DNA from 2 places in the Thalassospira sp. GO-4 genome. Region 2 is predicted to be linked to the other one. Evidence: riboswitches for the same ligand, from Rfam matches in the RefSeq annotation. Region 2 holds a riboswitch; the other holds the start of a gene.
The links. A riboswitch is a leader RNA that binds a small molecule or an ion and turns the genes downstream of it on or off. The one in region 2 is predicted to bind S-adenosylmethionine.
Positions count from the first base shown of each region.

Region 1: it holds a riboswitch for S-adenosylmethionine, as region 2 does, so the genes downstream of both, metZ (O-succinylhomoserine sulfhydrylase) here and M9H61_RS01100 (methionine ABC transporter ATP-binding protein) in region 2, are expected to answer to the same signal.

Region 1 is NZ_CP097807.1:2,669,097-2,675,242, forward strand. Features, by position in the region: gene M9H61_RS12350 (low molecular weight protein-tyrosine-phosphatase) at 1-108, shown strand, start outside; gene M9H61_RS12355 (fructosamine kinase family protein) at 123-983, shown strand; gene M9H61_RS12360 (cytochrome c) at 1,035-1,484, shown strand; gene folE (GTP cyclohydrolase I FolE) at 1,575-2,165, opposite strand; gene apaG (Co2+/Mg2+ efflux protein ApaG) at 2,235-2,627, opposite strand; gene metZ (O-succinylhomoserine sulfhydrylase) at 2,850-4,052, opposite strand; SAM riboswitch at 4,132-4,206, opposite strand; gene M9H61_RS12380 (TVP38/TMEM64 family protein) at 4,465-5,229, shown strand; gene M9H61_RS12385 (NAD(P)/FAD-dependent oxidoreductase) at 5,222-6,146, shown strand, end outside.
Region 2 is NZ_CP097807.1:211,988-218,133, forward strand. Features, by position in the region: gene M9H61_RS01090 (protein-arginine deiminase family protein) at 1-1,354, opposite strand, end outside; gene M9H61_RS01095 (hypothetical protein) at 1,622-2,515, opposite strand; SAM riboswitch at 2,696-2,773, shown strand; gene M9H61_RS01100 (methionine ABC transporter ATP-binding protein) at 2,839-3,645, shown strand; gene M9H61_RS01105 (methionine ABC transporter permease) at 3,648-4,307, shown strand; gene M9H61_RS01110 (MetQ/NlpA family ABC transporter substrate-binding protein) at 4,365-5,165, shown strand; gene M9H61_RS01115 (LysE family translocator) at 5,629-6,146, opposite strand, start outside.

The DNA.
Region 1 (6,146 bases), 2.1 Mb from region 2:
CCTGATCCGTATTATGGTGGCAGCAACGGGTTTGTCCGCGTGTTCGACATGATCGAAGAAACGTCAAACAATCTGTTGTCCCATATCCGTAAACAGCACGGCTTGTAACACTGCCACCAAAGATGGACAGAAATGCCGCAACATCACTGATTGAACGTTTGACCGGCTGCCCGGTCAAACAGATTACCCACATGTCTGGCGGTTCCTTTGCCGAGGTCATCCGGCTGGATCTGAGCGATGGCCGATCAGTTGTCGCAAAGATTGCAAACAGCGGCAAAGGCGACCTTGAGACAGAGGTAGAAATGTTGCGCTATTTCGCGAAACATTCCCCGATTGCCTGTCCTGATGTCATTCATGCTGACCAAGACTGTCTGGTGATGACCTATGTCGCAAATGACAACCGGATGTCACAAAGCGTTCAGCGTGATCTGGCCATCCAGCTTGCCGCACAGCATCAGGTTACTGCTCCGAAATTCGGTCTTGCGTTTGACACCCTGATCGGGGGATTGCACCAGCCCAACAGGTTCGAGCAAAGCTGGGTAACCTTTTTCGGGGAAAATCGCCTGCGACACATGGCGCAGGCAGCTCATCGCGAGGGGCAATTGCCCGCATCGCTGACTGTGCGGATTGATAACCTTATCCAGCGGCTCGATCATTTCATTGATGACAAACCACAAAGTTCGCTTCTGCATGGGGATCTTTGGGGTGGAAATATCCTGTGTCAGGATGGGCGGGTTGCGGCCCTGATTGATCCGGCAATTTATCATGGTGACCGCGAAATCGAGCTGGCCTTCGGGACGCTATTTGGCGATCTGGGACCGGATTTTTTTGGGCAATATCATGAAATTTTGCCAATCGCCCCAGGGTTCTTTGAAGAACGCAGGGATTTGTATAATCTTTATCCGTTACTGGTGCATGTGCGCCTTTTTGGTGCGCCATATGTCAGATCGGTTGAAAACATCCTTGAGCGATTTGGCGTTTAAGAGAGACCGCCTTTATCCAAAACAATTGTCGAAATACAGGGGACGAGAGAGTTGAAATTTCTAGCAGGAGCCGCCCTGGCACTTTCCATGACGGTCAGCATTGCCGCCATCGCCCATGAAGGTGCGAGCGGCGTTGTCAAAGAACGCATGGATGGCATGAAAGCCATCGGCCAGCAGGTCAAGATCATGGTACCGATGATGAAAGGCACATTGCCTTATGATCCGGCCAAGGTCGCCCAATCAGCCGAAATCATTGAACGTCACGCCGGTGAAAACTTCACCAGCCTGTTCCCGGAAGGCAGCGACGGAAAGCCATCAGAAGCCCATGCCGATATCTGGTCGGACTGGTCAAAATTCAACGACCTTGCCATTCAGCTTGAAACCAGTGCATCGGAACTCAAAACGGTTGCAGCCAATAACGGTTCGGAAGATGCCTTCAAGGGCGCGCTGGGTTCGGTATTGCGGACCTGCAAATCCTGCCACAGCAGTTTCCGAGAATAGGCAACAGGCCTGTCGCAAGACACTGCCAATAAAAAGGCCGCAGCACCCGAAATGCTGCGGCCTTTGTCATTCAATGTGCTATCGGCGCGATTAGCGACCGATCATCGCGAAAAATTCACGACGGGTAATCGGATCATCGCGGAATGCACCAAGCATCCGGCTGGTGACCATTGATACGCCGGTTTTGTGTACGCCGCGGGTACTCATGCACTGGTGGTTGGCATCAATCACCACAGCAACACCAAGCGGATCAAGTTCTTCCTGAATGGTGTTGGCGACCTGTGCCGTCATTTTTTCCTGAATCTGCAACCGTTTGGAATAGACTTCGACAACACGGGCGAGTTTGGAAATGCCAACAACGCGCTTACGCGGCAGATAGGCGACATGTGCGACACCGATGATCGGCACCATGTGGTGTTCGCAATATGACTCAACGCGGATGTCACGCAGGACAACCATTTCGTCATAGCCGTCGGTTTCTTCAAAAGTCCGTCGCAGAATCTCGGCCGGGTCCTGCTGGTAGCCCGCAAAGAATTCGCCATAAGAACGCACCACACGATCGGGCGTCCCACGCAATCCTTCGCGGTCGGGATCGTCCCCCGCCCAGCGAAGAAGGGTCCGCACCGCATCTTCTGCTTCTTCGCGTGTTGGACGTTTCACGGCGCTATGTTCGCTGCACATACTAAATCCTTTTGTCATTTCCGTGCGGGATAAATCCCGGCTTGGTGGGGCTCCTGACCCGCTTTTATATCAGTTCACAGTATGTTGCCCATGGGGACTGTCCAGAGAAAAGGCAGGAATGGCAATATCAAAATGATTGCCGTCCATGTCCATCATCTCATAGGTCCCAACCATAAAGCCACTTGGCGTCGCCAAAGGCGCACCACTGGTATAGTTGAAACGTTCCCCACCTGCGAGGACGGGCTGTTCGCCGACAACACCCGGGCCTTTGACCTCCTGGGTTTCCCCGCGTGAATCCGTAATCCGCCAGTAGCGACTAAGCAACTGGACGGTTTTGGATCCGAGGTTTTCAATCTCGATCCGATAGGCCCAGACATAGCGATGGCTATCAGGATCGGATTCATCCTCAAGGAATACGGGTTGCACCGAAACCTTGATGTCGTGGGTTACGGTCGAATACATGCACGTCTCCAGGCCAAATGTGTTCCATTCATCTTCTGTCAGCCAAGATCACAATTGATGAGCCATATGTAGACAGTCTGCATAAGAAGTACCAGTGGCCTGTCACAATAGTTGCGAAACAGTTTCGCCGCTACTGCCAGGCCGCCAGAACACCCTTCTAAAAGCAACGGCCCGCACATTGTACGGGCCGTTCCGATATCAGGATTACCGTATCACCATCCGTTATACGGAAAGGGCCGCCAGCAGATCTTCTTTCAGATCATCAATGTCTTCCAGACCAACAGACAAACGCAGCATGCCCTCGGTAATGCCCATCGTGATCTTGTCCTCGGCCGGGACACGCTGATGCGTTGTCGTCCAGGGATGGGTGGCCAGACTTTTGGCATCGCCGAGATTGTTGGAGATATCAATCAGATTGAGGTTATCAAGCAACGAAAAGGCTGCTTTCTTGCCACCGGCAAGCTCAATCGCGATCAATCCACCGCCCCGACCAGACATCTGTTTCATTGCCAGTTCATGCTGCGGGTGACTTTTCAGTCCCGGATAGATAACGCGTGACACTTGCGGCTGTTCCGACAGGAATTCCGCCAATGCCGATGCGTTGCGGATATGCTGGTCCACACGCAGGCTAAGTGTTTCAAGACCTTTGAGCAGCACCCAGGCGTTGAACGGGCTCATGCTCGGCCCGGTGTGACGCAGGAATGTCGTCAGGTGTTCGTCATGCCATTCCTTGTCGTTAAACAGGATGGCCCCGCCAAGACAGCGCCCCTGACCATCAATATGCTTGGTCGCGGAATAGACAACAATATCAGCCCCCAGTTCCATCGGCTTTTGCAGGATCGGGGTCGCGAAAACGTTATCGACCACGACTTTCGCACCTGCCTTGTGCGCCAGATCGGCGATAAAGGCGATATCAAGAACTTCCAGGGTCGGGTTGGACGGCGTTTCAAGAAAGACCGCATCGGCCGGCTTGGATAGGGCTGCTTCCCATGCTGCGTGATCCGTACCGTCGACCAATTCGGTTTCAACACCAAAGCGCGGCAAAAGCGTGGTCAGGATGAATTCACAAGACCCGAACAATGCGCGCGAACCCACAACACGCCCGCCTGCCTTGGTACAGGCCGCAAGCGCATTCCACACCGCCGACATGCCAGATGCGGTCGCCCGGCAGTATTTCGCGCCTTCGAGCAACGCAAGGCGTTCCTCGAACATGTTCACGGTCGGATTGGCAAAACGTGAATAGACATAGCGTTCCGGACCACTGCCATCAAAGGAGGCCTCGGCCTCGGCGGCGGTTTCATACACATATCCGGAATTCATAAAGATGGCTTCGGACGTTTCGGAGAAACCGGTGCGCGCGGTACCACCACGAACGGAACGGGTCGCGGCACGCCAGTTATCGGAAGCCTTTTTTTCGGTCGTCATCGTCTTGCTCCTAATATGCCCGAAGATATTGGTGCGTTCCGGGCACAAAAAAACCCTGACCGGCATGAATGGGTCAGGGCCGAAGCCGTTTTACCCCTCTTTAGCGATTTTTTACGTGGCCGCAAGCCGGTCGACAAATCCCACGATTGGCAGACGATACGTCCAGATTTCCCCGACGTCAAGCACCAGACCATCAGGATTTCTGCGCAGCTTTGTCTGGATTGATGCTTTGTCGGTGATCGCGATTTCCTCACGCAATGGTGAAAGCAGTTCATAAGCTTCTTTGGAGAATTCGCTCTAATCTTGCCGAAATTAATGCAATCCTGTTTATCGGGTTTTGCTCTTCACCCCGTCACCAGATCCATGCAAGAGCGTGAATTATATGACCAAAACCAGTTCAGCGGCGCCAACAGTGTCCGACCACAAAACAGAACATACAAATCAGAATCAGGCTGCGCGCAAACCGCTTTGGCGCAGGTTGCTGCCACTTTTGGTTCTGATTTGCGGCCTGCTTGCCGCCTGGAGCAGCGGCCTTCTGGATTTGCTGTCCTTTGACACGTTACGTGACAATCGCGACCAGTTGCAGGAACTCGTTGCCAGCAAACCTGTGCTCAGCATTCTGGGCTTTATGGCGATTTACGTGATTGCGGTTGCCCTGTCCTTGCCGCTTGGATCTGTTCTGACCATTTCAGGGGGCTTTTTGTTTGGTGCCGTACTCGGGACCACATATGTCGTCACTGCCGCGACCCTTGGCGCTGTCATCGTTTATCTTGCCGCGCGATACGCGTTTTACGATGTCATGCATGAGAAGGCGGGCAGTGCAATTCGGAAAATGGAAAAAGGCTTTTCCGAAAATGCCTTCAGCTATCTGATGGTCTTGCGCCTGATCCCGATATTCCCGTTCTGGCTGGTCAATCTGGTGCCGGCATTGCTCGGAGTGAAATTGCGCTCCTTTGCCATGGGGACCTTGCTTGGCATCATTCCGGGCACCTTTGTTTACGCATCCATCGGCGACGGTCTTGGTGCCCTGTTTGATCAGGGCAAGACACCCGATCTTGGCGTCATTTTCGAACCCCGAATTCTGACCCCGATTATTGGACTGGCTGTTCTGGCGATGCTGCCGGTTGCCTACAAGAAACTTCGCAAATCCAAAAATGAGGCCAGCTCAGATGAGTAAATTGATCAAAACCGACATCTGCGTCATTGGTGCCGGGTCTGGCGGTCTTTCGGTTGCGGCCGGGGCCGTTCAGATGGGGGCAAAGGTTGTCCTGGTCGAAAAGGGCAAAATGGGCGGTGACTGTCTGAATACAGGTTGCGTGCCCTCAAAGGCCCTTCTGGCGGCGGGTCATGCTGCCGAAAATGCACGTAAAGCTTCGCGGTTTGGCATTTCAACCGGCCCGGTAAGCGTCAATTTCGATCAGGCAATCGATCATGTTCATTCGGTAATTTCGGGCATTGCGCCCCATGATTCGGTTGAACGATTTGAAGAACTGGGTTGCGACGTCATACAGGCAGAAGGCAAATTCACAGGCCCCGACACCCTTGTTGCCGGTGACAGCACGATCAAGGCGAAGCGTTTTGTCATCGCAACCGGATCGCGCGCAGCAGTGCCCCCGATCCCGGGTCTTGATGCCGTTCCCTATTTCACCAACGAGAACATTTTTGAAAACCGTGTTTGCCCGGAACATCTGATTGTCATTGGTGGCGGTCCGATCGGACTTGAAATGGCACAGGCCCATCAGCAACTTGGCGCCAAGGTGACCATCATTGAAATGATGTCCATTCTGCCAAAAGACGATGGAGACATGGTGTCTGTGGTCCGCGACAATATCAAAGCCAACGGCATCACCCTTTATGAAGGCAGCAAAACCAGGGAAGTCCAGTCAAACGGTGACAACATTCGTGTCATCATTGAGCATGACGGCATCGAAATCACGCTTGAGGGCAGCCACCTTCTGCTTGCCACCGGACGCAAGCCGAATGTTGAAAATCTGGGCCTTCAGCAGGCAGGTGTTGAATATGAACGAACCGGTATCATCGTTGATGAACGCCTGCGAAGCTCGAACCGCAGGATTTTTGCGATTGGCGACGTAA
Region 2 (6,146 bases):
GCCAGTCCGTATCAAGGTGAATTGGCGCCTGAATGTTCTGAGCGGACAGGAACTCCCGGCTGCTTGGGTCCACTTGATGCGAGTTCTGGTGTGCGGTGCTATGGCCATAGTAAATCCGGCCATACAGGTAATTGGTGGTGGCACCATTGACCGTTTTTTGTACCGGTGGCGTCACACCGAAATTGCCTCCGGAATTGGCCGAAACCGGATCGTCCGGATCACTGGCAGCCGGGTAATAGACACCAACTTTCGGGTGGGGCGGGTTGCCCGGATTCACAAGAGCAGGTAGGTCAAGTAACGTCCGATACACCCAGTTTTGCAGTGGCCTGCAACGATGTGTCTTCATAAACACATTTTGAAGTTCAGCCGCCCCTGCCGCGCCAGGCCATTTGCTGAATCCGGAAATCATTGTATCGCGGAGCCATCGATCATCATACCGGTTTTCCGGGGCATAGCTGACCCAGTTATTCCCATGAAGGAAATAGTTGCGGGTCGCGGCAGTATGGACGGGATCGGCTGTATTGACCTGGATGACGGGATTGTCCGCAGCCGCCGCATTTCCAAGTGCAGTTCTAAAAGCGTTATTGGTCGCATTGGCTCCCAAATTGGTCCAGAAATTTGCAATATTCGGATCCGGGTCCGGGTTGTCCGGGTTTGCAGGATCGGGTGTAACATTCGGAGCATCAGCAACGTAAAGCCATGACACGGCCTGACGGTGATGGCTGCCGATCCAGCGGGCAACGGCAAGTCGTTCGCTATAGAAATAAGTCGGGTTACCTGCGCCGGTTACTTCTGGCTGAATAGTGAAAAGTGTCAGCACAGCTTGGCCAGAGGGAAAGTTGTGGCCGGCAAACCGGATGGCCTCAATGCCCAGTGTACGTGCATTTCCGACACTGTTGGTCGTGACGGCGACTTCCTGAACGGTTTGCGGTCCGATGAGTTCGGCACTGTTATGCGCAACGCCGTCAAAAATCCGGAAATGTCGAACCGCGTCGTCGTCGTCATCCGTGGCCTTGTCAAGTTTCAGTCTCAGACCCCAGTTTCCGGGAACACCGGCCGGCGGACCAACAATGTTCCTTCGAATTTCGATCTGGGCCACATCATGCGCAAGATCAATATTTCCGTTGATATTCTGGTCCTGATTGTCGGTGTAACCAATACCGGCATTGTTACCCTGACGGTTGCAGTTAACGGGAATTATCGCCCCGCGCCCCTGTGCGCCAAAGCTGATTGCATTGGGGGTTTTCTGGTTGAGTTGTCCCGGCCCGTCAAGATTTCCATCGCGATCCCTGTCGGTATGCAAGGTGTAGTATAACACCGTCAGGTTTTGCGCGTTCACTGCATTGGCGTTCACATTGATGTTTTGCTGATCAATCGGAACAAAACCCCGGCCAGATACGCGCAGCCTCCAAATGCCGTTTGCAATATTGAAAACATGCTGCTGCACAAGGGCGTTGGGTTGAAACCGCAAGTCGCAGTTTTGCTGTGGCTGGCCTGCGCAAAACAGGGAAACAGTTACCAAGCTGAACGGATAGTTGCCTGCCGGTGCAGTGAGCTGGACTGTGTATTGTGGCATGGCGACCTCAATCGTTTTTAAGATTCTGACAAAAGACAGGGACGGCTAGATCGAAAGAACCAGGTCCATTTCTTTGCGCACTTCGGCGGCATTGCGCAGGATCGCAGCCTGGTCATCAACCGTGCCAAGTGTGCTGTCTTTGAGAATGGCCTCGGCCCAATCCTGCTTTTGCAAGTCGCCCTTGCTGAGAGCCGATGCGACGATGAAATCCATAACACCGTCGCTCGTCTTCACGCCCAGTTTGATCGCTTGCTTCCCTGTGGCAGAGCACCAGTCGGCAAGCTGGTCAGTATCGTAACCGCTTACGATGTCCGGATAGCTCGCCTGCAAGTAACCGGGCATTGCGCCAATCACGTCATTCAGGGACGGTACGGGTACGGGTTCCGGCTGCGGAGAAGGTGTGGGGTCGGGTGTCGGTGTCGGTGTCGGTTTCGGTTTCGGTTCAGGTTTTGGTGCCGGCGTTGGCTCTGGGGTTGGCTGGGGTTTTGGATCGGGCTGCGGTGTAGGAGCTGGCTTGGTGCCACGTTCCAATTTCGCAACCGCCTGTGCTTCCTGGGTCAGCAGGCTGTTGACTTCATCTGCAAAGCGTTTTTCTGCCTGATAGCGTGACGTGGCGCTGGCATCGAATTTCTGTTTGCTGAAGATGCTCATGGATTTCAGGCGTTCTGCATCCTGTGCGCCAAAGGCAGACAGGGTGGCTGCGATTTGACCGGCGCCGGATTGCAGGCGCGATGACAGGTTGGCGGCATCCGGGCATTTGCCGCTGGCAAGGGCAGCGTCCCCTTCGGCGGCGAGCTTTTGCAGCGACGCTGTTTCCGAGGACAGTGTTGAAAGCTGTGCCTTGGTGCGTACATCAACCTTGTTGCCCGTTACCGTTACCACGGTCGGGTATTGCGCCAGGGTTCTGGCAAGGTCACTGATCCGGTCGGCATAGGCCATCTGTCCAATCCCGCATTGATGTTGACCAAAACTAGACGGGGGAAGCAGCCATTTGTGACGCTGTGGCGGCGAAGTGGTTTAAACAAAATTTTAGTGTTGTATATTTGCCGATCATAAAAGCCATGCGTAAAATGCATGATCATTGCCATTGATGAACTGCGTTCAGTGGGGTACACAGGTTACATCGAACGCGCCGATTTGCTCCTCAGCTTGCGGGCGCGATAAAAATGCGGCTAAAGCGAGAGGGCGTATATGCTCCGTATGTACGACCGCCTCGGTGAAGCCGCGGCGGTTTTTTTGTATCTACGGAAAGGTTGAGGTCCATGATCAGGCTCTCGAACGTCCAGAAGACTTATCCTGCACGACGTGGCAGTGACGAACATACGGCGCTGCGCGGTATCGATCTTGATATCGCAGCCGGCGAGATTGTTGGTGTCATTGGCCGTTCCGGTGCCGGGAAATCCACCCTGATCCGTTGCATCAACCTGCTTGAAACGCCGACTTCGGGTTCGGTGATTGTGGATGGCACCGACGTTACCAAGCTTTCCAACCGTGACCTGCCGCTGTTTCGGCGTCAGCTGGGCATGGTGTTTCAGCACTTCAATCTTCTGTCGTCGCGAACGGTCTATGACAATATCGCATTGCCGCTTGAACTGGCCGGTGCCAGCAAGACCGAGATTGCCGCCGCCGTCGATCCGTTGTTGCCGCTGGTCGGGCTTGAGGAAAAGCGTGACCGTTATCCAGCCGAACTGTCCGGTGGCCAGAAACAGCGCGTCGGCATTGCACGTGCGCTGTCATCAAGCCCGAAGGTTTTGCTGTGTGACGAGGTCACCTCGGCCCTGGATCCGGAAACCACCCGTCAGATCCTTAATCTGCTTAAAGACATCAACAAGCGCCTTGGTCTGACCATGGTGGTGATCACCCATGAAATGGCAGTGGTCAAAGCGCTCTGTGATCGTGTGGCGGTGATGGATGGCGGGGTGATTGTCGAAGAAGGACAGGTTGACGGCATCTTTGCCAACCCGGTCCATGACACCACCAAATCGCTTCTGGCCGATGAATTCGTCGAATTTCGCGCCGGTCAGGATAGTGCGCAATCCCGGGACCAATCCAGCGGGCAGGAGGGTTAATCATGTTTTCAACACTCGCACCGATCTTGCTTCAGGCAACCGGCGAAACTCTTTATATGGTGGCGGCTGCCTTGGCGCTTGGTACCTCGATGGGGTTACCGCTTGGCGTGCTTCTGGCGACGTCCGGCCGGGGGGAGCTGTTTGAAGCCCTTTGGTTCCAGCGCATCTTTGGTCCGATCGTCAATGCGACCCGTTCCGTGCCCTTCATCATTCTGGCCGTTGCGATCATTCCGTTCACCCGGTTTGTCGTCGGCACCTCGATCGGCACATCTGCGGCGATTGTCCCGCTGACCGTGGCGGCGATCCCGTTCATCGCACGCATCATCGAAGGCGCCATTCGCGAAGTCGATAGCGGCCTGATCGAAGCCGCCCAGGCCATGGGCGCCCGCCCGGTTCAGGTCGTGACCAAGGTGCTTCTGCCCGAAGCCTTGCCCGGCATTATTCATGGTCTGACCCTGACTGCCGTCACCCTGATCGGCTATTCGGCGATGGTCGGGGCGGTTGGTGCCGGTGGTCTTGGTGATCTTGGCATTCGGTATGGCTATCAGCGGTTCCGCCCCGATGTGATGGCGGCTGTGGTGATTACCCTGATTGTGGTTGTGCAGGCGGTTCAGAGCTCCGGCGACTGGATGGCGCGCAAAGCCGACAAACGGAATATATGAGGAACCCTCATATTTTGAAATTCCCGCAAAAAACAGCGAAAACAAGGAGTTTTTACAATGCGGTTTCTGCTTAAACTGACGGCTGCGGCCGTTCTGGCATCGGCCCTGACCGGTCAGGCACTTGCCAACGAAAAAATCAAAATCGGCGTTACCCCGGGTGCGCATGAAGAAGTCATGGAAGAAGTCGTCAAGGTTGCGGCGACCAAAGGCCTTGATATCGAAATCGTCAGCTTCTCGGATTATGTCATTCCGAACCAGGCGCTTGATGACGGTGACCTTCAGGCCAACAGCTTCCAGCACAAGCCGTATCTGGACAACCAGATCAAGGATCGTGGCTATGACCTGGCCGTTGTCGGTTACAACATACTGACCCCGATGGGCATTTATTCCGACAAGATCAAAAGCCTGGACGAGCTTGAAGACGGTGCCGAAATCGGCATCCCGAACGACCCGACCAATGGCGGTCGTGCGCTTCTGGTGCTGCAGGCACAGGGCCTGATCAAGGTTGATCCGTCTGTCGGTCTGGTTGTCAGCCCGCTTGACGTGATTGAAAACCCGAAAAACATTCGCTTTGTCGAGCTGGACGCTGCACAGCTGCCGCGTTCGCTGGCGGATCTCGATGCCTCGGCGATTAACACCAACTACGCGCTTGAAGCCGGTCTGAACCCGATCAAGGATTCGATCGCGATCGAAGGCAATGACAGCCCGTATGCCAACGTGATCGTCACTCGCACCCAGGACAAGGACGCACCGTGGGTCAAAACCCTGGTTGAATCCTATCACGATGATGCGATCCGTCAGTTCATCGAAACCAAATACGAAGGTTCGGTGCTTCCGGTCTTTAAAATTTCTGAATAATCAGCCTGATTATTAAATCTGGCTGAATAGTCAAAACACCCGCGCGCCAATCCGGTTCGCGGGTGTTTTACGTTCTAGCCATCCGCGTGATCCGGACCGGATCGCGTCGTCCGGTCTGCATGTCATTTGACATCATCCTGTCTTATCTCTGATCAGGATGACTTACGACAGACCACGGCTTGATCGGCCGGGGCAGGGCAGGAACCGTGAATTGGAAGGCGGCGTCAGGGGTTCGGCCAGTTATGGGTGTTTGTTTCCATTTCTGCCCATTTAAGCGTGCTTTAGCTCTCTTCAGTCCAATCCCAGCCTGACCCGCACTCGGACACGGACTCGGATCGGCCCGATGCCCTTCAGTTCAGCCTGCAAGTTGGGGGATGTCCGGACCGGCACGGCTTGGTTCAGTCCAGTCCAGTTGAGTTCAGCCCAGCCCAGCCCAGCCCAGTTCAGTTCAGTTCAGTTCAGTTCAGTTCAGGGTCATTGCCCCTTGCCAGGCGGTCAAAAGGGCGACGCCGATGAATAATGCCCCGGCGGCGCGACCGATAAAGATAGTTGCGGTCGGGTTGCCGGTGATCAGGGTGCGGCTTGTGCCCGCCGCAAGTGCGAGTGCGCCATAGACCGCAAGCTGGACTGCCGCCGTCATGATCCCCATCACCAGCGCCTGTGACCAAAGTGGTCCATATTGCGGCCGGATGAATTGCGGGTAGACGGCGAAAATAAACAAATAGGCCTTGGGATTGAGCATGCAGGTAATCATGCCCTGGCGAAAGGCGATCCAGAGTGAAGACGGTCTGGTCGCCCGGATGGCCCCGACCGTGATGGCACTTTTGATCAGGGTTACACCAATCCAGATCATATAGGCCGCACCGGCAAACAGCATGACATTCAAAAGCCATGGCGCAATTGCCAGAAGGGCGCTGATGCCAATCGCGCCAAGCAGGGTGTGATAAACACCGCCCAGCATGATGCCGGCGGTGGCCGAAA